DNA from 2 places in the Stenotrophomonas maltophilia group sp. P373 genome. Region 2 is predicted to be linked to the other one. Evidence: predicted binding sites of a transcription regulator. Region 2 holds the regulator's gene; the other holds the start of a gene.

Region 1 (11,451 bases), 1.8 Mb from region 2:
TGCCTGCGCCTGCTGCTTCCACCGGGTCACCCCACCTCCCATGGAAGCCGTCATGTCCCTGTCGTCCCGTTCCCGTTCCGCGCGCCTGCCGCGCACCCGCCTTGCCACCGTCTGCCTGCTGGCCCTGCCCGGCCTGGCCGCCGCAGAGGCCGCCGCCGATGCCTCCACCAAGGACCTGGATACCGTGGTGGTCACGGCTTCAGGCAGCCAGCAGTGGATCAAGGATGCCCCGGCCAGCATCAGCGTGATCACTCGTGAGGACATCGAGCGCCAGCCGGTACCGGACCTGGCCGCCCTGCTCAGCCGCGTACCGGGCGTGACCGGCGGCCTCAGCGCCGTCGGCGAGCAGTCCAAGATCAAGCTGCGTGGCATGCCGTCCAACTACACGCTGGTGCTGGTGGACGGCAAGCGCATGGGCAGCTCGGCCTCGACCAACTATCGCCCCGACCTCGGCCGCCAGGACCTGAACTGGATCTCGCCGGACCAGATCGAGCGCATCGAAGTGGTGCGCGGGCCGATGTCGTCGCTGTATGGCTCCGATGCGATGGGCGGGGTGATCAACATCATCACCCGGCGCATCGGCGACGAATGGAACGGCAGCGCCACCCACAGCTACACCCGCCCGGCTGACGGCAAGCGCGGCGATACCCAGCAGATCGGCGCCACGTTCTCCGGGCCGCTGGGCGAACGCTTCGGCCTGCGCATCGGTGCCAACAGCATGCGCCGCGATTCGGACCGCTCCAACGGCGGTGTCTCCGGCAATGCCTACGCGGGCGAAAAGGACCGCAATGTCGATGCGTTGCTGCAGTGGAAGCTGAGCGACGCACAGGAACTGTCGCTGGAAGCCGGGCACGGCGTGCAGCAGGCCTTCATCGATGCGTCGCTGGAAAAGCAGGACGAAGGTGCCTGGGGTGCCAGTGAGCTCAAGCGCAGCTCGCTGGCGCTCAACCACAATGGCAAGTGGCGCTTCGGCAATTCGAAGATCAGTGCGTACTGGACCGAGTACAGGAACGACATCGGTGCTGCCGGCCGTTCCGAAGCCACCGATACGATCATCGAGGGCAGCCTGACCACGCCGTTCACCCTCGGCGTTGAACACCAGTTCGCCGTAGGCGGCCAATGGAAGCGGCAGGAGCTGACCAACACCGACACCATCGGCCGCGCGCCGATCGACTATGCCGGCAACGCGGTCAGCGGCTCCACTCTGGACGTGGACACCTGGGCGCTGTTTGCCGAGGACGAGCTGAAACTGCACCGCACCCTGGCCCTGACCGTGGGCGCGCGCCTGGACCATCACGAGCAGTTCGGCGGCCACGTCAGCCCGCGTGCGTACCTGGTCTGGCACCCTGCCGAACAGTGGACGATCCGCGGTGGCGTCTCCAAGGGCTTCCGTGCGCCCAGCCTGACCGAGAACTCGGCCAGTGCCGCTACCCAGTCCGGGGGCCGCGGCTGCACCTCGCTGATTCCGCTGGGCTACACCCGTGGCGGGTGCTACATGGCCGGCAACCCGGACCTGGATCCGGAGACCAGCACCAACCGCGAGATCGGCATCAGCTTCGACAATGACCTGATCGATGTCGGCGTGACCTATTTCCACACCGACTTCCGGAACAAGATCGAGTACGCACCGCTGGGCCGGTTCAACGGCATCTGGTGGACGCGCATGAACAACGTACAGCGCGCGCGCACCCGCGGCATGGAAGGCAACCTCAACGTCCGCTTCGGCGAGCAGTGGCGCTGGCGCACCTCGGCGACCTGGATGAAGGAAGCCAGGAACCTGACCACCGGCCGCAACCTGATCGATACACCGGAGTTCTCCGGCTATTCGTCGCTGGACTGGGCGCCCAGCACGGTGTTTTCCGGCAGCCTGTCGGCGCAGTACACCGGCAGGCAGACCGGCACCGCCACGACCTTCCTCAAGGCCTATACGCTGTATGACCTGACCGCGGCATGGAACGTCAACGAAGTGCTGACCCTGCGCGGTGGCGTCAGCAACCTGGCCGACAAGAAGCTGTATGCGGAAGGCTCCACCGACTACTTCGTCGCCGGGCGCAGCTACTTCCTGAGCATGACCGCGCGGTTCTGACCGGCGGCACGCGCCGTGATCGCGCTGGCGACATGCCAGCGCGATCGACGGTGTTGCGGGTTACTCGCGTTCCAGCGCGGTCGGTGCCGCATCCCGCGTGGCGGCCGTGCGCGCACGGTCCATCGCCACCGCCAGTTGCTGGCGTGCGAGCAGTTGTTGTGCCTGCACCACTTCAGGTGTCGGCAGGAGCACCGGTCCCGGTGCGTTTTCCGGTGTAGCAGCTGTGGTCATGCAACCTCCATGGACATCCCGCCGCCGCACGGGTTCAGCCGGGGCGGCAGCGGAACTGCGCACCCTATCCTAAAAACAAGGCGGGCGGGTGACGGCGCGGCGCTTGGCCGCAGGCGCGCGAACAAGGCAGGCGTCACATTCTTGACGCTAGCGCTTGGATCCTGAATAGGACTTGTCCTATCATGAAAACGTTTTCTCACAGGGATGTTTCCCAATGAATACCACTGACCTGTCCCAGTTCAGCCCGAAGTGGCAGTTCCGCTTCAACTTCTTCCGCCAGCACGGCGCCCCCAAGAACCCCGGCTTCAAGCAGGCCTGGAAGGCACTGTCCTTTGGTGACCGCCTGAAGATCAACCTGAACTTCTTCGCGTTGTTCTTCGGTGCCATCTACCTGCTGATTCTCGGCATGTGGCGCAAGGCACTGGTGGTGATCGGCATCAACATTGCGCTGGCCATCGTCAGCATGTTCCTGCCGGATGTCGTCGGGCGCATGCTGTTCATCGCCATGAACCTGCTGGTCGCCTCCAGCACCAACTACAGCTACTACCTGGAAAAGGTGGAAGGACGCGCCAGCTGGAATCCGTTTGAAGGAATGTTCTGAGCCATCAGACCTGCGCAGGATGCGCGGCAAGGATGCATGCGACGCCCGGCAGCCGCCGGGCGTCTTCGTTTCCGGCATCAGGCCACGCGGCGGGCCATGCCCTCCGGCTCGGCCTGCAGGCGGAAGCGCGACACCGCCACTGCCAGCTGCTCGGCCTGCTCCTCCATCGCACGGGCGGCGGCACTGGCTTCCTCCACCAGCGCGGCGTTCTGCTGGGTGGTTTCGTCCATCTGCACTACGGTCTGGTTGACCTGCTCGATGCCGGCAGACTGTTCGCGCGACGCGGCCGAGATCTCGGCCATGATCTCGTTGACCCGGCCGACCTGACCGACGATGTCCTGCATGGTGCGCCCCGCACCGTGCACCAGCTGCGCGCCGGCACCGACCTGGGCCACCGAGGCGTCGATCAGCTCCTTGATCTCCTTGGCAGCACCCGCCGAGCGCTGCGCCAGCGCCCGCACTTCACTGGCCACCACTGCGAAGCCACGGCCCTGTTCACCGGCGCGCGCCGCTTCCACTGCGGCGTTCAACGCCAGGATGTTGGTCTGGAACGCAATGCCATCGATCACCGAGATGATCTCGGCGATGCGCTGCGAAGACGCCTCGATCTGCTCCATGGTGTGCACCACCTGGCTGACCACCTGGCCGCCTTCGCTGGCCACGCCCGCTGCGGAACCGGCCAGCGTATTTGCCTGCAGCGCATGGTCGGCGTTCTGGCGCACGGTGGAGGTCAGTTCTTCCATCGACGCGGCGGTTTCCTCCAGGTTGGCGGCCTGCTGCTCGGTGCGGCGCGACAGGTCACTGTTGCCGGCGGCGATCTCACCGGCGGCCAGGCGGATGCTGGCCGCCGACTGCTGGATCTGGCCGACGATCTGGGTCAGCTGCTGCACGGTGCTGTTGGCATCGTCGCGCATCACCGCAAACACGCCGTGGAAGTCGCCCTGCATGCGCGCACTGAGGTCACCGGCGGCGATCGCGCGCAGCAGCGTCGACAGTGCCGCCAGGTTGTGGTCGCTGACCTGCATCATTGTGTTCAGGGTCTCCACCATGCGGCGGAAATCATGTTCGAAGCGCAGTGCATCACCGCGCACGGCGAAGTCACCGGCGGCGGCGGCGGCGGCCAGTTGCTGGATCTGCTCGTTGATCGCGGCCAGGTTGCGCTTGGTGGTCGCCATTGCGGCAGTGAACACCGCCTTCTCGCCCGGCAGCACTTCCATGTCCACGCTGAGGTCGCCCACGGCATAGCGCTGCATCACTTCAACCAGGCGCTGGGTGACCGCATTGCTGGAGGCCACCAGCTGGTTGCTGTCGGCCACCATGCGGCCGTACTCGCCCGGGAAGGCCGCAGCATCCATGCGATAGCTGAGTTCACCGGCATCGTGCCGGCGCGCCATTTCGGCCTGCGCAGCCATCACCGACTGCAACTGCCCACGCATGCCCTGCATTGCGTCCAGCAGGCGCCCCACTTCGTCGTTGCTGCGCGCCGGCAGCGTGCTGTCCAGCTTGCCGGCGGCGACATCACCGGCCACGCGTACCGCTTCGGCCAACGGGCGGATCGCCAGGCGGCGCAGCAGCACGTAGACGCCGGCGCTGAGGGTCAGCGCGGCGATCACGCCGACCAGCAGGGTCAGCCACAGCAGCTGGCGTGCCTCAGACACGATCACCGCATGCGGCATCACCACGCCCAGCGCGAAGCGTTGCGGGGCGTCGCCCACGCGCAGCGGCACATACACGCGTACGTTGCCGGCCGCGTCGGGGCTGAAGGCCTCGAACGGACGGTCGGCGGCGATGTCGGCCAGCATGCTGCGGGTCAGGGCATCGTTGCGCGGCTTGCCGATCTCGGCGGCATTGGCCGAGGCCAGCACCACGCCCTTGGGCGACAGCAGTTCGACGCGGCCAGCCCCCATCGGCTTCAGCGTTGACAGGTGCTTCTGCAGCGCTGCCAGCGAGAAGTCGACGGTGAACACGCCCAGGAATCTGCCGTTCTCGATGATCGGCGTGCTCAGGGTGCTCATGAGCACCTTCTGGCCGGCGATGTCATAGGCGTAAGGTTCGCTGACCTTGGGCAGCTTGTCGCGGCTGGGCACCATGTACCAGTCACCGGAACCGCTGGCAGTCTCGGTGTAGTCGGTCATCACCGACTGCTGCGGTTTGCCGTCTTGCCAGGCCCAGTAGCTCATGTAGCGGCCGGTGGCATCGTGTGCTTCGGAATTGACGAACTCCGCATCCTTGCCGTCGAAGGCATCGGCCTCCCACATGGTGCTCTTGCCCAGCCATTGAGGATGAGCACGCAGCTGTTCGCCGAGCACCGCCGCCAGGCTGGCGCGGTCGGGTATGTCACCACGGGCACGCTGGGCCAGCACGGCCTCGACCATGGCGTCATTGCTGGCGAAAGCGGTGCCCAGATCAGCTGCCACCTGGCGCGCCTCGGCGTTGGCCTCGCTGGTCATGGTCTGGCGCGAGGCGCTGATCAGACTGGCGCTGGCCTGTCGGTAGATCAGGAAGGCGGTCAGGCCGAAGCACAGCAGCGCGATCACGGCGGTGCCCAGCATCAACTTGTGGGCGATGCTGCCTGGGCGTTGGGCAGTGGCAGAGCGGGAAGAAGACATGGGAGGGTCCGCAAGGCAGTTCAGGACGACCGGCACCACGAGGGCACCGCGCAGGCGCGCGATCTGTCGCGCAGGCCACCGGCCGCCGGGGCGCGCCCGGCGCTGGAAGCGCACTGGGTTAGCGGCCGCCCGCCAACGAGGTTGAGGCGGGCGGCCTGCACATTCCTGAATCCGCTCAGGCTCGGCTCAGCGCCCCCCCCCTCGCGATGCCCTCACTCGGCCACGCGGTCCTTGATCCACTGTGCCCGCGGCAGTACCTCGATGCTGCCGACGGCATACTGCTGCAGCACGTCGTCTGGCCCGAAGCACGGTTGCCAGCCCAGCTCGCTGCGCAGGCGGGCACTGTCGTAGACACGGTCGATGCTCAATGGCAGCGGCCAACCACGGCGTTCGAACTCGGCCAGCAGCTGCGGCGCGCGACGGGCCAGCACGCTGCGCGGGTGCGTGGCCAGCTCCAGGCAGTCCTCGCGCCGGAACGGCGTCGGCGCACAGGCGAGGTAGCGCGCGAACGGGGCGCCTTCGTCGAGCAGCAGTGCAGCATGTGCGCTGGCCACATCGCGGGCGTCGATGCCGCGATGCAGGCGGAACATCGCCATCCGTTCGGGCGGTTCCGGGAAACACCGGCCCATGCGCAGCACGCGAACGCTGAAGCCCGGCGTGGCGGCGGCTTCGGCCAGGGTCTCTGCCTGCAGCTTGGTACGGTGGTAGATCGTGCGCGGCAGCGGCTCGGTGTCTTCGTCGATCCAACGGCAGCCACCGGCCACCACGGCATGGCCATACAACGCAGTGGTGCTGGTCAGCACGAAGCGCCGTGCTCCTGCTTCGCGTGCAGCCTGCAGCAGGTGTGCGGTGGCCTCCACGTTGATCTGCTGGAACACCGCATCCGGCACCAGGCCGACATGCGGGGCATGCAGGGCCGCGGTATGGATGACTGCATCCATGCCCTGCACCGCGCGCGCGACGGCCTGCCGATCGCTGACATCGGCAATGATGCGCGTGGTGGCAAACGGACTGCGGTCCAGCCCCACCACTTCGTGGGCGGCCGCCAACGCACCGAAGATCGCGCGCCCGATGCGGCCGGAACTGCCGGTCAACAGAATCTTCATTGAGTCCATTCACTCGAAGCGCCCGGGAACTACCGGGATGCTTCGATTCTAGGCATGCAATCGCGCATCCGCGATAGGACAGCCATGCAATCGTGCGTTCATCTTGACGACTTCGCAGGCGCCAGCAGTTGCCGCGCGATGAACAGCGGATCGTCGCCGCCGGCCACATCGGGCCTCACGCCAGTACGTTCCCAGTTTCCACCGGTACGCAGATTGATGGGTTGCCGGTCGGGAATACTGATCTGATAGCCATCGGGCAGCAGCACAGGATCACCAAACATATGCGCGGCACCGCCACTGCGCGTGCCGACAATCCGCGCGCGGCCCAGTGCCTGCAGCGAATAGGCGACGAACTCGGCCGCCGAACCGGTGCGGCGGTCGATCAGCACCACCAGCGGTTTCAGGTACGCAGGCAGGCTGGCAGGCGGCAGCAGTACCGGCGTGCGCCGGCCGCGCTGGTCCAGCTGCTGCACCGCGTCGATCTTCGCGTCCAGCAGCGTGCGTACCAGCAGGTCGGCACTTGCATCGTCGCCGCCCCCGTTCTGGCGCAGATCCAGCACCAGGCCATCGGTCTCGGCCAGCAGGGCAAGGGCCGCAGCGAACTTCGGGCGCGCCAGATCCAGCGGATAGAAGGTACTCAGGCGCAGGTAACCAATGTTGCCCTCCATCACCCGCACCTCGCGCACGCCGGCACCATTGCTGCGGGCATCGGCGCGCCAGGCCATCAACCAATCGTCCTGGCCGGCCGCTGCGTCCACGCGTTCAACGTGGAAGTGGCCATCGAACATGTCCAGGTCCTGGTTCAGGCGTGCGCTGAACGCAACCGGATCCGAACAGCTGTCCGCATAGCGCTGCTGCACCGACCAGGTGCGCAGGGCATCGGCGATACGGGCGCCCTCCGCCTCGTCAAGGTACTGCGCCTGCACGGCGGTGGCCGCCGCGCGCAGCACTCCGTCCTGCGCCGGGCAGGCCGCTGCCAGCAAAGCAGCGAGCATCCAAGACACGGTCATCAACCACCTCCGCGTTGAAGATATATAAGTGCTTATATATCATTCTGGTCATGGATCTCCAACACGCCACGCTCGGTACGTTGCTGCGCGCCCTGCTCGACCAGCTGGACCCGGCGGTCGAACAGGCCTACCGGGACCTGCAACTGGACTACCGGCCCCGCTACACGCCGGTGCTGCGCACGCTGATGGCGCAGGGCCCCTGCCGGATCAAGGACCTGGCATCGGCCTGCGGGCTCAGCCATTCGGCGCTCAGCCAGACCGCGGCGGCGATGGTGCGTGATGGTTGGCTGCACGCGTCCAGCGGCGACGACGGACGTGAACGCATCCTGCAGTTGAGCCCCCGCGCACAGCGCGCGATGCCTGCGCTGCAGGCGCAATGGCAGGCCACTGCCGTAGCGGCGCGCAGCCTCGATGCCGATCTGGGGCAGCCGCTGGAGCAGGTGCTGCGCGACGCCCTTGCAGCGCTCGCACAGCGGCCCTTCGCGCAGCGCCTGCAGGACGCCCGCCGGCCCTGAAGCCTTCTGCTCTGCGGCCATTTCGATTTCGCTGAGGAAGGTCCAGCCGCCGTTGCCCAGGCGCAGCTCCAGCGTGCGCACTGCGCGGCCGGCTGTCCGGCCTAGGTGAAGGGTGCAGTTCGTCCTAGCCACGCAGGGCGGCGCGCGCAGCAGCGTACCTGCGCCGTGAAAAGCAGTACGGTGCGACGTGAAGGCAGCCGCACCGATGCGGACACTCCGTTAGCCGGGCACCGGCAAGGATGAGCTTCCCTTCCATGCAACGGGAGCCTTCCCATGGCCGGCCAGCACCACGGCACTTCCCATCGTGGCTTCGCCTCGATGGACCAGGACAAGCAGCGCGCGATCGCCGCAAAGGGAGGACGCGCCGCGCATGCGTCCGGCAATGCACATGAGTTCAGCCCAGCCGAGGCACGCGTGGCCGGCCGCAAGGGCGGCGAGGCGATCAGCCGCAACCGCCAGCACATGGCAGCGATCGGCCGCGAAGGCGGGCACGCTCGCCACGCCAATGCACGGCAACAGCGGCAAGCGGCCGAAGCGACGCCAACGAGGGACGGTCCACAACGCCAGCAGAGCTGACCGCGGCGCGTTCAGGCGCGCCTGTGCTACCGGAGCAGCCCGAATGCCGCGAGCAGGGCCAGCACGCCGTTAGACGGTCATCGTCCCGCGCGCACCGTCAGGCGTGGCTGAGGCACCATCCACCGCTCAGGCGTGGGCGAGGATGTTCAACAGCCGACCGAACGGATCGCGGACGAAGAAGCGCCGCACGCCCCAGGGTTCGTCGGCCGGGCCATATTCCAGCGCGATGCCGGCCGCGCGCATGCGCTGCAGCACGTCCTGCAGATTGTCCACTTCGATCGACAGGTCCGGCACCGGCGTGCCCGAGCCTCCTTCACTGGCGAAGCTGACCTGGGCCAGCGCACTGCTCTGCCCGCCATGGGTGACGATCCAGCCATGGTCCATCACCACCGGCATGCCGAGCAGCTCGCCATAGAACGCAGCGGCACGTGAGGGATCGGACGTGGCGATGTTGGCGACGACACGCTTGACGGCCATGTTCCACTCCACCAGGAAGAATGTGTCGAGACTGCCCGACCTTGCGCACGAACAGAAGAGCCCCGCCACGGACGAGGCCCGTCTTCAGCCGAGCATGGCTGGGCTTACACCGCGCCGCAGCGCTCCATGACACATCGATCGTATTCGTACTGGCATTCCATGGCATCACCACCACCGGACACACATGCCTGGTAAGCCTTCCAGCAGGGCAGATCGCAGGGCTGGACCGGTCCGGCCACGGCCACCGAGCCGCTGCAGGCCAACGCCAACACAACACCGGCGATCACTTTCCTGAAAGTACGCATCGACATCGCTCCTTGATTAGCCTGGTGAGCCCAGGCCGGGCCACCTTAGCGCTGCACACGGGACGCTGGGTGAAGGCCGATGCCGCTCGACTCAGCGGTGCAGCAACCCCAGCACACGCAGCTGTCCGGCCAGCTCATCAATGTTGCGCCACGGCAGGATCGGCGAATTGCCGCGCTCGTCCGGCGGGTTGTCCGGCAGCGCATCGGACCAGCCACCGGCCCCCACAAGCGGCAGCAGCGGCCGCTTGTGCAGCCAGGCCAGGCAAACCTCCGAGATCGTACCGGCGCGCCCGCCGATCACGATGCAGGCATCACCGGCCAGGGCCATGATCAGGTTGCGCGCATCGCCCATGCCACAGGGCACCACCACCGTGGCGGGCCAATCGGCTACCGGCATGCCGCTTTCCGGGATCACGCTGAGCACCTGGCCACCGGCGGCTACTGCCTGCTCGGCAGCTACCCGCGTAGCGGCACTGCCACAGCCGCTGACCAGCGTGATGCCCTGCACGGCCAGGAAACGCCCTGCTTCAGCTGCGCGCTCGAACGCGTCGCTGCCAGGATCGGCACTACCCAATATCGCCAACTGTGGTTTACGCAATGCGTTACGCATGGACGGCCCCAAGGCCTCGGCAAGAAAGGTCGCGGTGCCCGGCCCGGCGGAGCCACGTCTTGCACCGATCACAGAAGATTAACACGTTCATAAAAATCCCTTCACATTACTGGGGGATATCGCCATGCCTTTGCGTTAACGGCCTTGATGTCCGTCAACCAAGGAAGTTGTCCGATGAATCACCCGCTGTACGGCCGTTCGTCCCGCTCCCTGTCGCACCGCCCGCTGGCGCTTGCCGTCGCCAGCTCGCTGCTGCTGGCCGCTGCACTGCCGGCCATGGCCAGCGAATCACTCGAGGCCTGGCAGCAGCAGCGCCAGATGCAGGCTGCATGGGCACAGCCTGCTGCCAACGCTGCACCCGCAGCGACGGCCGCTGCACCTGCCGCCAGCAGCACCGCCGTTCTTGGCAACCCGGGCGATCCGGCCAGCTGGCGCAGCGATGAGTTCAACGCCGATTGGGGCCTGGGTGCGATGGGCGCGGACTACGCCTATGCACGCGGCCTGACCGGCAAGGGTGTGCGCCTGGCGCTGTTCGACTCGGGGTCCGCACTGGCGCATCCGGAGTTTGCAGGACGCAATACCTCCAGCATCACCATCGGTGCCGACTGCCCGACGCCGGGTGTGGTCGCGGGGACCGGTGCCTGCGGGCAGACCCGCGGCGAACAGCCCGGCTACAACTACTATGGCCTCGGTGCCGGCGTTCCGGCCGCACTCGCGGCACGCCTGATCGCGGCCGGCCAGCCCTATGGCTTCAGCTACGCCGACCACGGAACGCATGTGCTTGGCACCATCGGCGCAAACCGCAATGGCACCGGCATGCATGGCGTGGCCTTTGGTGCGGATCTCACCGCCGCCCGCGTGTTCGGCGACACCTACTATGAGTGGCGCCTGGATCCGGACAACTACTATCGCCCGCGCGCGGTGTACCGCACCGATCCGGATGACGCCGCCACGCTGGACATGTATGCACAGATCCAGGCGCAGGGCGTGCGTGCCATCAACCACAGCTGGGGCATCTCCACGCGCAACATGACCGCCGCCGCGCTGGACCAGCAGTACGCCAACATCGGTGCCGACTACGGCGTGTACGGCAGCATCTACGCCAGCAATGGCGATACACCGGGCTCCACCCTCATCCAGGTCTGGTCGGCTGGCAACGGCAGCGGCGCCGTCGCCGGAATCACGGCCGCCATGCCGCGCTGGAAGCCCGAACTGGAACCGTACTGGCTGGCCGTGGCCAACGTCCGCCGGCCCAACGCCGCTGCGGGCGAAACGGACTACGTGATCGATGGAAGTTCCAGCATCTGTGGCGTTGCCGCCAACTG
Region 2 (11,451 bases):
GCGGGCCATGTCAGTGCAGGAAGCCGGAGAGGTTGGTTTCGATGTTGCGCGGGTTCTCGCCCTGGGCGATCGAGATCAGGCCTTCGATGACCATCTCGCGGTCGCGCGTGTTGTGCGAGATCACACTCTTGAGCTTGGCGGCGATCGGCAGGAACAGCAGGTTGGCCGAAGCGATGCCGTAGATGGTGGCGGTGAACGCGGCGGCGATGCCGTGGCCGAGCTTGCTCGGGTCGGCCAGGTTCTTCATCACCGCGATCAGGCCCAGCACGGCACCGATGATGCCGAGCGTCGGTGCATAGATGCCCATCGCCTCGAACACCTTGGCGCCGGCCTGGTCCTGGTGCTCCTGGCTGCCCAGTTCGATTTCCAGCATGTGCCGCATGGATTCGGGCTCGACGCCGTCCACCAGCAGCTGCAGGCCCTTGCGCAGGAACGGGTCCTGCTGTGCTTCCACCTGCGATTCCAGGCCCAGCAGGCCCTGGCGGCGGGCGATGTTGCTCCACTCGACGATCTGCTGGATCAGCTCGCGGCGGTCGCTGTGCGGTGGACGCACGACCCAGCGCACGATGCTGAACGCGTGCTTGAACACCGCCGGCGAGGTGTGCAGCAGGATCGCGGCGACGGTGCCGACGATGACGATCACGAACGCCGCAGGCGACCACAGCGACGCCAGGCCGGCGCCCTTGAGGATGCTGCCGCCGACCAGCGAGGCCAGGGCGAGAAAGAGTCCAATGAGGCTGAGTCTATCCATGGATCCGGTATCGGCTTGTATGAATGGGACTTGAGACACCGGTACGGGCTACTGGTGCGACTTCACGGTTTTACGGGTTCAGCAAGCGGGTCAGTCGTGCGGGCTGCGCAGGCCGTCCACATCCAGGATCAGCGCCATGCGACCATCGCCGATCAGGGTTGCACCGGCGTAACCGCGCAGGCCACGCAGGGCTTTCGGCAGTGGCTTGATGACCACTTCCTCGCGCCCACGGACCTGGTCCACGACCAGGCCGAAGCGCGCTTCGCCGGCCTGCAGCACCACGATGGTCAGCAGGGTCGACGCGGCGGGCGTCACATCCAGCCACTGGCGCAGATCGACCAGTGGCAGCGTGTGCGAACGGCGGTCGAGCACGGCGCGGCCATCGAACCAGCCCAGCGAGGTGCGCGGTGCGTGCAGCACTTCCATCACGCGCGCCAGCGGCAGCGCATAGACGTCTTCGCCGGCCTGCACCAGCAGGGTCGGCAGGATCGCCAGGGTGAGCGGCACTCGGATCAGGAAGCGGCTGCCGCGGCCCAGCTCCGACTGGATCTGGATCTGGCCACTCAGTTCGCGGATGCGCGACTGCACCACGTCCATGCCAACGCCGCGGCCGGAGATATCCGTGACCTGCTGTTTGGTCGAGAAGCCGGGCAGGAACACCAGGTGCAGGCACTCCTCGCTGCTCAGGCGGGCGGCGGCCTCCGGATCGATCAGGCCCTTCTCGCGTGCCTTCGCGCGCAGCTTTTCCGGGTCGATGCCGGCGCCATCGTCCTGCACCTCGATGCTGACGTAGTCACCTTCCTGCTGCGCCGACAACCGCACATGGCCCATCCGCGGCTTGCCCTGTGCTTCGCGCAGGTCGGGCATTTCCACGCCATGGTCGATGGCGTTGCGGACCAGGTGCACCAGCGGGTCGGCCAGCGCTTCGACCAGGTTGCGGTCGAGCTCGGTCTCGGCGCCGATCAGCTCCAGGTCCACTTCCTTCTTCAGCGAGCGGGCAACGTCTCGGGCGACCTTGGGGAAGCGCGAGAAGACCTTGCCCACCGGCTGCATGCGGGTACGCATCACCGCCGACTGCAGGCGCGCGGTGGCGATGTCCAGGGTGGACACGGCGCGGTCCAGTTCCTCGTCGCGCAGGCGCGCACGCAGGGTCTTGAGCCGGTTGCGTGACAGCACCAGTTCGCCGATCAGATTGACGATCGCGTCCAGGCGCTTGGTGTCCACGCGCACGGTGTGTTCGGCCTCGGCCAGCGGCTTGGCGGCCGGCTTGGTCGCCGCTGCAGGTGCCGGTGCGGCCGGTGCGGCCAGTGGGCGTGGTGCCGCGATCGGTGCGGGCGCTGCCGCAGCGATGGGCTTGGCGCCGGGTGCGGCGCCACCGTGCAGCTGGTCGAGCAGGGCTTCGAACTCGTCTTCGCTGATCAGGCCGTCGTCGGCCTTCCTTGCCGGCGCCACCGCAGTCGGTGCGTTGCCGCCGTGCAGCTGGTCGAGCAGGGCCTCGAACTCGTCGTCGGTGATCAGGTCGCTGCCACCCGCAGCGGGAGCTGCTGCGGCGGCGGGTGCAGCCACGGCACCGCCATGCATGTCGAACTGGGCGATCAGCTCCGGCGGCGCATAGCCCGGCTCGGTGCCGGAGGAAACTGCATCCAGCATCGCTTGCAGGTAGTCCAGCGATTGCTGGGCGGCATCGAAGTGATGGGCCTGCAGCACGGCCTGGCCCGCGCGCGCGATGCCCAGCGCTTCTTCGGCGGCGTGGCACAACTCGACCATGGCGGTGACGCCGAGGAAGCCGGCGCCGCCCTTGAGCGTGTGGTAGCCCCGGAACACCGCGTTGAGTTGCTCGGTGTCCTGTGGTGCCTGCTCCAGCGACACCAGCTGTTCGCCCAGGCGATCCAGGATTTCCTGCGCCTCGATGATGAAATCGGCAGTGATGTCGTCGGATACCGCGCTCATGCTTACAGCCCCAGGTCCGACAGCAGGTCGTCGGCGTCGTTCTGCGAGACCGCGTGGCGGTCCAGTCCCTTCAGTGCCGGCCCGGCCAGTTCCGGATCGGTGCGATGCTGTTCCGGCGGCAGGCCGAGCGCGCCGAAGCCCTCATGCACACGGCGGACGATGCCGACCACGCGACGGATGATCTGCCCCGTCAGGTCCTGGTAGCTCTGGGTCAGGGCGATCTCGGTGAGGTTGTGGCGGATGCGCTCGAGCTGTGCATCCTGGCCCGGCTGCAGGCCTTCGGCGCGCAGCTGTTCGGTCAGGCTGCGGCATTCCTCGGCCAGGTCCAGGGTGCGGTGCGTTGCCTGTTCGGTCATCGCCACCACGTGGTCCAGGCGTGCGCAGGCATCGTCCAGTTCGCCGGCCTCGCTGGGCACGGTCGGCAGTTCACCCAGGGCCTGCCCGAGCTCGCGGGCCAGCCGCGAGAGGCCGCTCATCATCGGCTGCGTGCGCAGCGCGACCAGTCCGTCGATGCGTTGCCGCCAGGCGGTTTCGTCACCGGACTCCAGTGCGTCCAGTGCTTCCTGCAGGCGCAGGGCGAGGGCATTCCTGTCGACCGTGGTATCCATCAGGCACTGGCCGCCAGGCGTTCGAAGATCTTGCCGAGCTTCTCTTCCAGCGTCTGCGCGGTGAACGGCTTGATGATGTAGCCGTTCACGCCGTTCTGGGCCGCTTCGATGATCTGCTCGCGCTTGGCTTCGGCGGTGACCATCAGCACCGGCAGGGTCTTCAGCTTGGCGTCGGCACGAATCGCCTTGAGCAGCTCGATGCCGGTCATGACCGGCATGTTCCAGTCGGTGACCACGAAATCGAACGGCTGGCTCTGCAGCAGCGACAGCGCGGCATGCCCGTCCTCGGCTTCGGCGGTGTTGGTGAAGCCCAGATCGCCCAGCAGGTTCTTGACGATGCGACGCATGGTCGAGAAGTCGTCGACGATCAGGATGCGCATGTTCTTGTTCAAAGCAGAGTTCCTTTGTTGTTCATTCCGGGCGGCCGGGGGCAGCTGCCTCGGGGATGTTCATTCTTCGAGGCCGGCGTCGACGGCCTCGAATACCTTCAGCCGGCCGCGCAGGCGCAGCACGGCCTGGCCGTGGATCTGGCAGACCCGCGACTCGCTTACGCCTAGCACCGCGCCGATCTCCTTCAGGTTGAGTTCCTGCTCGTAGTAGAGCGAGAGCACCAGCTGTTCGCGCTCGGGCAGATGGCCGATGGCCTTGCCCAGCTCGCGGCCGAACTCGCTGCGCTCCAGCACCTGCTGCGGGGTCGGGCCACCCTGTGCGACCGTGTCCAGCTCGCCCTGGTCCTCAATGCGCGACTCCAGGCTCAGCACCTGGCCACGCGCGGCGTCTTCCATCAGGCGCAGGTATTCGGGCAGTGGCATCTCCATCGCGGCGGCCACTTCGGTGGCGCTGGCGGCGCGGCCGCTGCTCTGTTCCAGGCGGCGGATGGTGGCCGCAGCATCGCGTGCACGGCGGTGCACCGAGCGCGGCACCCAGTCGCCACGGCGGATCTCGTCGATCATCGAGCCACGGATACGGATCGAGGCATAGGTCTCGAACGAGGCGCCCTGGTCGGCGTCGTAGCTGCGCGAAGCCTCGATCAGGCCCATCATGCCCGCCTGGATCAGGTCGTCGACTTCGACGCTGGCCGGCAGGCGCGCGGCCAGATGGTGGGCGATGCGCCGCACCAGGTCCGAGTGCTGGGCGATGACCTCGTTGGCTGCCGAGCGCTGGACTTCCCTGTACTGGGCCGCGCCTTTCATGCCGCCACCCCGCGCTGCTTGAGGATGCGTTCGAGGAAGAACTCGACGCCGCCGCGTGGTTCGGTCGGCGCCTGCCAGCGGGCCGTGCGGCGCGCGATCTCGGTGATCGCCAGTGCGGACGGGCTGGACGGGTAGGCCTTCACCACCGGCTGCTGGCGCTGCACCGACAGGCGCAGCCAGTCATCCTGCGGCACGCAGCCCAGGTAGTTCAGCGAGACATCGGCGAGGAACTTCTCGCAGACGCGGGTCAGCTTCTCGTACAGCACGCGGCCCTCGTTGGGGTCGCGCACCATGTTGGCCACCACCTGGATGCGGTCCACGCCCCGTTCACGCGACAGCACCTTGATCAGCGCGTAGGCGTCGGTGATCGACGCCGGCTCGTCACAGACCACGACCACGGTGTCCTGCGCGGCCTGGCAGAAGGTCAGCACGCCGTCGGTGATGCCCGCGGCGGTGTCCACCACCATGATGTCCAGCTCGCGCTCCAGCTCGGAGAACACGTTGACCAGGCCGACGTGCTCGGCCGGGGCCAGCTCGGCCATGTGCCGGCGGCCGGACGCGGCCGGGACCACCAGCACGCCGTTCGGGCCTTCGACGATGACATCGTCCAGCGAGCAGCGGCCGGCCACCAGGTCGGCCAGCGTAAAGGTGGGGTTCAAGCCCAGGATCACGTCGATGTTGGCCAGGCCGAGGTCGGCGTCCAGCAGCAGCGTGCGCTTGCCCATGCCGGCCAGCGCCACGGCCAGGTTGGCCGACACGTTGGTCTTGCCCACGCCGCCCTTGCCGCCGGTCACGGCGATGGTGCGCACAGGGCCGAGCGGCTCGCTGCGGGTGGCCGACAGCGGGAAGGTCTTGGTCAGCTTGGCGTACTCACGCGACGGCATGGTTCAACTCCGGGTTGCAGGGCATATCGGCCGCTCGGCGCAAATCTTCAAGGCGAAGTACGAGATTGGCCGCACTTGCCCGGTGCAGGTCGTCCGGAACGTCCTGGCCATCGGTCACCCAGGTGATCGGCAGGGCATGGTCCACGGCCACCGACAGGGCGTTGCCGAAGCGGCCGGTTTCGTCCAGCTTGCTCAGCACCAGGCCCTGCAGGTTGGCGGCACCGAAGCGGCGGACCACCTCGTCCATGTCGCCGAAGCTGGTGTTGGCCGGCAGCACCAGCAGGGTGCGCACCTGGCGGGCGGCGCGCAGCCACTGCAGCTGGGCGGCCAGCGCGCGGTCGCGCGGGCCCAGCCCGGCGGTGTCGATCAGTACCAGCTTGTAGTCCTTCAGGCGTTCCAGCAGCTGGTCCAGGTCGGTGCCGCTGTTGGCCTCGTGGACGGCGATGCCGAGCTGCCTGCCATAGCCATACAGCTGCTCGCGGGCGCCGATGCGGGTGGTGTCGGTGGTGACCAGGGCGACGTCACGCGGCGCGTGCTTCTCGGCGAAGCGCGAGGCCAGCTTGGCGATGGTGGTGGTCTTGCCGGCGCCGGTCGGGCCTACCAGCGCGATCACGCCGCCTTCCTCCAGCGGGTCGACCGGGGCGATCGGCAGCTTGCGCGAGATCAGCCCCAGCATCAGGCCGCGGCCTCGGTGCGCCTCGGTCTCCAGCGGAATCTGCATGGCGACGTCGCGGGCCAGGCCAGCATCGAAGCCGTACTCGTCCATCAGGTCCAGCGCGGTGGCGCGCACCGGGCAGCCGCGCAGGCGCTCGTCGGTGAAGCGGTTCATTTCGCGCTCGATCACCTGGCGCATGCCGGCCACTTCCTGGCGCAGCTGGCGGATCTCGGCGTCGTCCTGGGCGACCACGGTCAGGACCGGGGCTGGGGCAAGCGTCGGCGTCGGTGCGGTTTCGACGGTGGCATCGGCCAACGCCGGTTCGCTTGCGGCGACCTCCGGCTGCGTTTCGGCCAGGGCTGCGGTCGGCAGCGGCGGCGGCTGCACGGCCGGGGCCGCGCTTTCGTGATGCGCCTCGTGCGGCGGGTCGATCTGGAAGCGGGCGCGGTTGGCCGGCGTGGCGCTGGCGGGTGCCGGTGCGACGATGGCTTCGGCGAACGGGGCGAAGATCTGGTCCGGCAGCGCCGGCTCATTGACGGCGGCGCGTGCCAGCGTGGCGGCAAAGCCGGTGCTGCCGCGGGTCGGCACGATCTCGTCGGCGCTGTCCAGGGTGCGGCCGGTAGCGCCCACTGCTGCACGGGCGAGGGCGGCCACCGCCGAGGTGGTGGCGGCAACCGGTTCCGGTGCCGGGGTGCTGCTGCGGCGGCGGGTGACGGCGGCGATCACCGCGTCGGCGGCGGTGCGCGGCTTGGGTGCCGGCGGCGGTGCGACGTCACGGCGCGAGGCTTCCAGTGCACGCTGTACCGCGCTCTCGTCGTAGTTGGCGGCGGCGACGATCTCGATGCCTTCCTCGATCCGGCGGTTGGACAGGATCACGGCGTCAGGACCATGTTCCTTGCGCACCAGGTTCATGGCCGAGCGCATGTCGGCGGCGACGAATCGTTTGATTTTCATGCTGTGGTCACGGGGCGAAGACGGCGGGGTGGCGGTCGGGGAACTCGGGTGGTCGGTGGTCTGCACGGTGCGGGTTCCCCTTGGTGTCTGTCAGTTGCGTTGGTTCGAAAGTGGTGTCTGTTTTCTGGCGCATCGGCGGGCGGGCGTCAGCTGATCGTTCCGACCAGCTTCAGGCGCTTGTCCTCCGGCACCTCGCTGTAGGCCAGGACCGACAGCGACGGAACGCTGTGGCGGACCAGGCGGGCCAGCGCGGCGCGCACCGGGCCAGGTACCAGCACGACCGCGGGCTCGTTGCGGGCTTCCTGCTTGCTGACACATTCGGCCAGGCTCTGGTGCAGTCGCTCAGCGAGTCCGGGTTCCAGCGCGGCGCCGTTGCCCTGCGTGGACTCCTGCAAGACACGTTCCAATTGCGGGTTGAGGGTGAACACCGGCAGCTCCGCCGACATTCCGGCGATCTCCTGCACGATGAAGCGGCCCAGTGCGGTGCGCACCGCGGCGGTCAGCACGGCCGGGTCCTGGCTGGCGGGCGCATGTTCGACCAGCGCTTCGGCGATCTTGCGCAGCTGGCGGATCGGAATGCGCTCCACCAGCAGGTTCTGCAGCACGCGCACCACCGCCGACAGCGGCAGCGCCTTGGGCGTCAGATCTTCGACGAGCTTGGGCGCGCTCTTGGCCAGGTTGGCCAGCAGGTGCTGCACTTCTTCGTGGCCGAGCAGTTCCGGCGCGTGTTCGCGGATCAAGTGCGACAGATGGGTGGCGACCACGGTGGCCGGGTCGACCACCGTGTAGCCCAGCGTTTCGGCCTGGGCGCGCTGGTGCGGCTGGATCCAGGTGGCATCCAGGCCGAACGCGGGATCCTTGCCGGCAATGCCCTCCAGTGCGCCGAGCGCGCTGCCTGGATCCAGGGCCAGCTCGCGGTCGGGGTGGATCTCGGCGGTGGCCACCGGTACGCCGTGCACCAGCACGCGGTAGCCGTTGGCGGGCAATTCCAGGTTGTCGCGGATGTGCACCGACGGGATCAGGAAGCCGACATCCTGGGTCAGCTTGCGACGCACACCCTTGATGCGCGCCATCAGTTCGCCGCCCTGGTTGCTGTCCACCAGCGGAATCAGCCGATAGCCGACCTCCAGGCCCAGCGGATCGACCGGGCGCAGTTCGTCCCAGCTCAGTTCGGCGGTGGGGGCCGCGGCGGTCGGGCGGCCGAGCGCAGTGAGCGCGGCGGCATCGGTGCCACTGCCTGTCGCATCGGCAGCCGGTGCCTTGGTCTTGCGATACAGCTTCCAGGCGATGAAGCCAAGGATCGAGGCCAGCGTCAGGAAAGCGACGTTGGGCATGCCCGGCACCAGGCCCACCAGGCCGATGATGCCGGCGGTGATCGCCAGCGCCCGGTACTGGCCGAACACCTGCCCGGTCATGGCCTGGGCCATGTCCTGCGAGCGCGAGGCGCGGGTGACCAGCATCGCCACCGCGCTGGAGACCAGCAGCGCCGGCAGCTGTGCCACCAGGCCGTCACCGATCGACAGCAGGGTATAGGTGGCGGCGGCTTCGCCGAACGGCATGCCATGCTGCAGCACGCCCACGGCCAGGCCGCCGAGCATGTTGATGAACAGGATCAGGATGCCGGCGATGGCGTCGCCGCGGATGAACTTGCTGGCACCGTCCATCGCACCGTAGAAGTCGGCTTCCTCGCGGACTTCCTCGCGGCGGAGCTTGGCTTCTTCACGCGTCAGCAAACCGGCGTTGAGGTCGGCGTCGATCGCCATCTGCTTGCCGGGCATCGCGTCCAGGATGAAGCGCGCGGTCACTTCCGAGACGCGGCCGGCGCCCTTGGTGATGACCACGAAGTTGATGATGGTCAGGATTGCGAAGACCACGATGCCGACCGCGTAGTTGCCGCCGATCACGAATTCACCGAAGGCGGCGATGACCTTGCCCGCGGCATCGTGCCCGTTCTGGCCATTGAGCAGGATCACGCGGGTGGAGGCCACGTTCAGCGCCAGCCGCAGCATGGTCGTGATCAACAGCACGATCGGGAAGATGGTGAAATCCAGCGGGCGCTTCACGTAGACCACCGCCAGCAGCACCATCAGCGAGATGGCGATGTTGAAGGTGAACAGCGCATCGAGGACAGGCGCGGCCAGTGGCACCACGACCATGGCCAGCAGGGCCAGCACGATCAGCGGCGCGCCAAGGCCCTGGCGGATCATTTCCAGGGCGCGGCGGGTGTTGAATCCGGTGGCGGGCTGGGCGCTCACGGGCGGCCTCCCTTGCCGAATTCATCCACCTGGATCTGCGGGGCGTCCGGCATCGGGCCAGTGCGCCAGGCGCGCAGCTGATAGACGTAGGACAGGACCTGGGCGACGGCCGAATACAGTCTCACGGGAATTTCCTTTCCGAGTTGGCCTTCCCGATACAAGGCGCGTGCCAAAGGCGGGGCGGAGACGATCGCGACCTTGTTGCCGTCGGCCACTTCACGGATGCGCAGGGCGGTCTCGTCCACGCCCAGCGCGACCACGGTGGGAGCGTTCATGGCGCCGCCTTCGTACTTCAGGGCCACCGCGTAATGGGTGGGGTTGACCACCACCACGTCGGCGGTGGGCACCGCTTCCATCATCCGGCGGTTGGCCATCTGCTGCTGCAGCTGGCGGATGCGGCCCTTCACCTCGGGGCTGCCTTCGCTTTCCTTCATTTCCCGGCGCAGTTCTTCACGGGTCATCTTCAGCTTGCGCATCCAGTTCCAGCGCTGGTATGGGGCGTCGATGGCGGCCAGCACCAGCATGGCGCCGGCGGTGGCCAGCAGCAGGCGCAGGGTGAAGCCGAGGCCGTCGGTGATGGCGGTCTCCAGCGGGTGGTGGATCAGCCCGCGCAGGGTGTCAAAGCCGGTCCAGACCACCAGGCCGGCGGCCACACCGACGAAGGCCACGCGCAGCAGCGACTTGGTGAACTCGGCAATGGCCTCCGGGCCGTACAGGCGCTTGAGCCCGCTCATCGGGTTCATGCGGTTGATGTCGGGCATCAACGCCTTCTGCGACCAGCGCAGGCCGCCCATCACCAGCGGGGCGACGAAGCTGGCCAGCAGGCAGACCAGCACCAGCGGTGCGATCACCAGCATGAACTGCAGCAGCAGGTCGCCGAAGTGGCCGAACAGTTCCTTCGGGTTCTGCCGCAGGCTCTGTTCCGGGCTCAGCGCCTGCTTCATCCAGGCGCTGGCGCCGCGTCCGATCGAGCCACTCATGGCCATCACCGCCAGCACGCCGGCGCCGAACACGGCGGCCGTGCCGAGCTCGCGCGAGCGCGGCAGGTTGCCCTGTTCGCGGGCGTCGCGCAGGCGTTTTTCGGTCGGTTGTTCGGTCTTTTCGCCGGCGGATTCGTTCTCGGACATCACGGGCACTGCGGCAGGGGTTGCCCAGGTGAGTGCAAGAACTGTTCCACGCGTGGCGTGGTGCTGCCGACCGCCGGTGTTGTAGGGTCGAGCCCACGCTCGGCTGCGGTTGGGTCCAGGCGAGAAGCGCAGCCGAGCGTCGGCTCGGCTCTACAGGAACGTGTCGCAGGAACTGTTGCGTGATGGGGCGCGCGCGGCCCGGTGTCAGCCGGGCGGGTGTTGCGGCGGTGGGCTCTGCGCCAGTTCCACCCGCGGCCGGGGCAGGTCGTGCAGTTGCATGAAGCGCGCCGCGTCGACCGGGCGGCCGAGCAGGTACCCCTGCAGGAAGTCGCAGCCCAGGCGCTCCAGGTAGGCGCGCTGCGCGGCGGTTTCCACGCCCTCGGCGACGATGTCCATGTCCAGTGCATGGCCCAGCGCCACGATCGCCGAGACGATCACCACGTCCTCCGCACTGTGTTCCAGGTCACGCACGAACGCGTGGTCGATCTTGATCTCCGTGGCGGGCAGCCGCTTCAGGTACAGCAGGCTGGAATAGCCGGTTCCGAAATCATCGATGGAGATGCCCACGCCCAGCGCCGACAGCGCCTGCAGCAGGCGAAGGCTGGTATCGGTATCGCGCATGACCGTGCTTTCGGTGATCTCCAGCACCAGGTGGCGCGGGGCAATGCCATAGCGTTCGATCACTTCACGCACATCCTGCAGCAGGTGTGGCGAACTGAACTGCACCGGCGACAGGTTCACCGACATCGACCAGCCTTCATGCCCGGCGTCGCGCCAGCGCCGCAGCTGCTGGCAGGCCTGGTCCAGTGCCCAGCGACCGATCTCGTTGATCGCGCCGCTGCGTTCGGCCAGGCGGATGAAGCGGTCCGGTGGGATCAGTCCGTGCTCCGGGTGTTTCCAGCGGATCAGCGCTTCGGCACCGGCCACCTTCTGGGTGGCCACGCGGATCTTCGGCTGATAGTGCAGGAACAGCTGCTCGCTGCCGATCGCACGGCGCAGGTCGGCCAGCAGCCGGAACTGCTGCTCGGCACTGTCGTTCATCCAGTCGGCGAACAGCACGAAGGCGTTGCGTCC

The links. Region 2 encodes FliA, which starts transcription of late flagellar genes. Its sites were predicted from a motif close to TAAAGTTTNNCNNNCNNNGGCCGATAA; they were not measured.
Region 1: ACSYHF_RS17705 (methyl-accepting chemotaxis protein) is a predicted target of FliA. The motif match lies at 5,646-5,672, and genes of this name have one in related genera.

What each region holds. Positions count from the first base shown of each region.
Region 1 covers NZ_CM129994.1:3,839,943-3,851,393, forward strand. Annotated here, with positions in the region: gene ACSYHF_RS17690 (TonB-dependent receptor domain-containing protein) at 53-2,086, shown strand; gene ACSYHF_RS17695 (hypothetical protein) at 2,147-2,317, opposite strand; gene ACSYHF_RS17700 (DUF2628 domain-containing protein) at 2,532-2,918, shown strand; gene ACSYHF_RS17705 (methyl-accepting chemotaxis protein) at 2,996-5,527, opposite strand; gene ACSYHF_RS17710 (NAD-dependent epimerase/dehydratase family protein) at 5,740-6,633, opposite strand; gene ACSYHF_RS17715 (S41 family peptidase) at 6,732-7,643, opposite strand; gene ACSYHF_RS17720 (MarR family winged helix-turn-helix transcriptional regulator) at 7,694-8,158, shown strand; gene ACSYHF_RS17725 (KGG domain-containing protein) at 8,432-8,734, shown strand; gene ACSYHF_RS17730 (VOC family protein) at 8,861-9,211, opposite strand; gene ACSYHF_RS17735 (hypothetical protein) at 9,316-9,516, opposite strand; gene ACSYHF_RS17740 (SLOG cluster 4 domain-containing protein) at 9,608-10,126, opposite strand; gene ACSYHF_RS17745 (autotransporter domain-containing protein) at 10,301-11,451, shown strand, end outside.
Region 2 covers NZ_CM129994.1:2,051,438-2,062,888, forward strand. Annotated here, with positions in the region: gene motD (flagellar motor protein MotD) at 1-9, opposite strand, end outside; gene ACSYHF_RS09475 (flagellar motor protein) at 11-751, opposite strand; gene ACSYHF_RS09480 (chemotaxis protein CheA) at 842-2,701, opposite strand; gene ACSYHF_RS09485 (protein phosphatase CheZ) at 2,704-3,309, opposite strand; gene cheY (chemotaxis response regulator CheY) at 3,309-3,701, opposite strand; gene ACSYHF_RS09495 (RNA polymerase sigma factor FliA) at 3,759-4,502, opposite strand; gene ACSYHF_RS09500 (MinD/ParA family ATP-binding protein) at 4,499-5,386, opposite strand; gene flhF (flagellar biosynthesis protein FlhF) at 5,373-6,995, opposite strand; gene flhA (flagellar biosynthesis protein FlhA) at 7,142-9,250, opposite strand; gene flhB (flagellar biosynthesis protein FlhB) at 9,247-10,377, opposite strand; gene ACSYHF_RS09520 (putative bifunctional diguanylate cyclase/phosphodiesterase) at 10,582-11,451, opposite strand, start outside.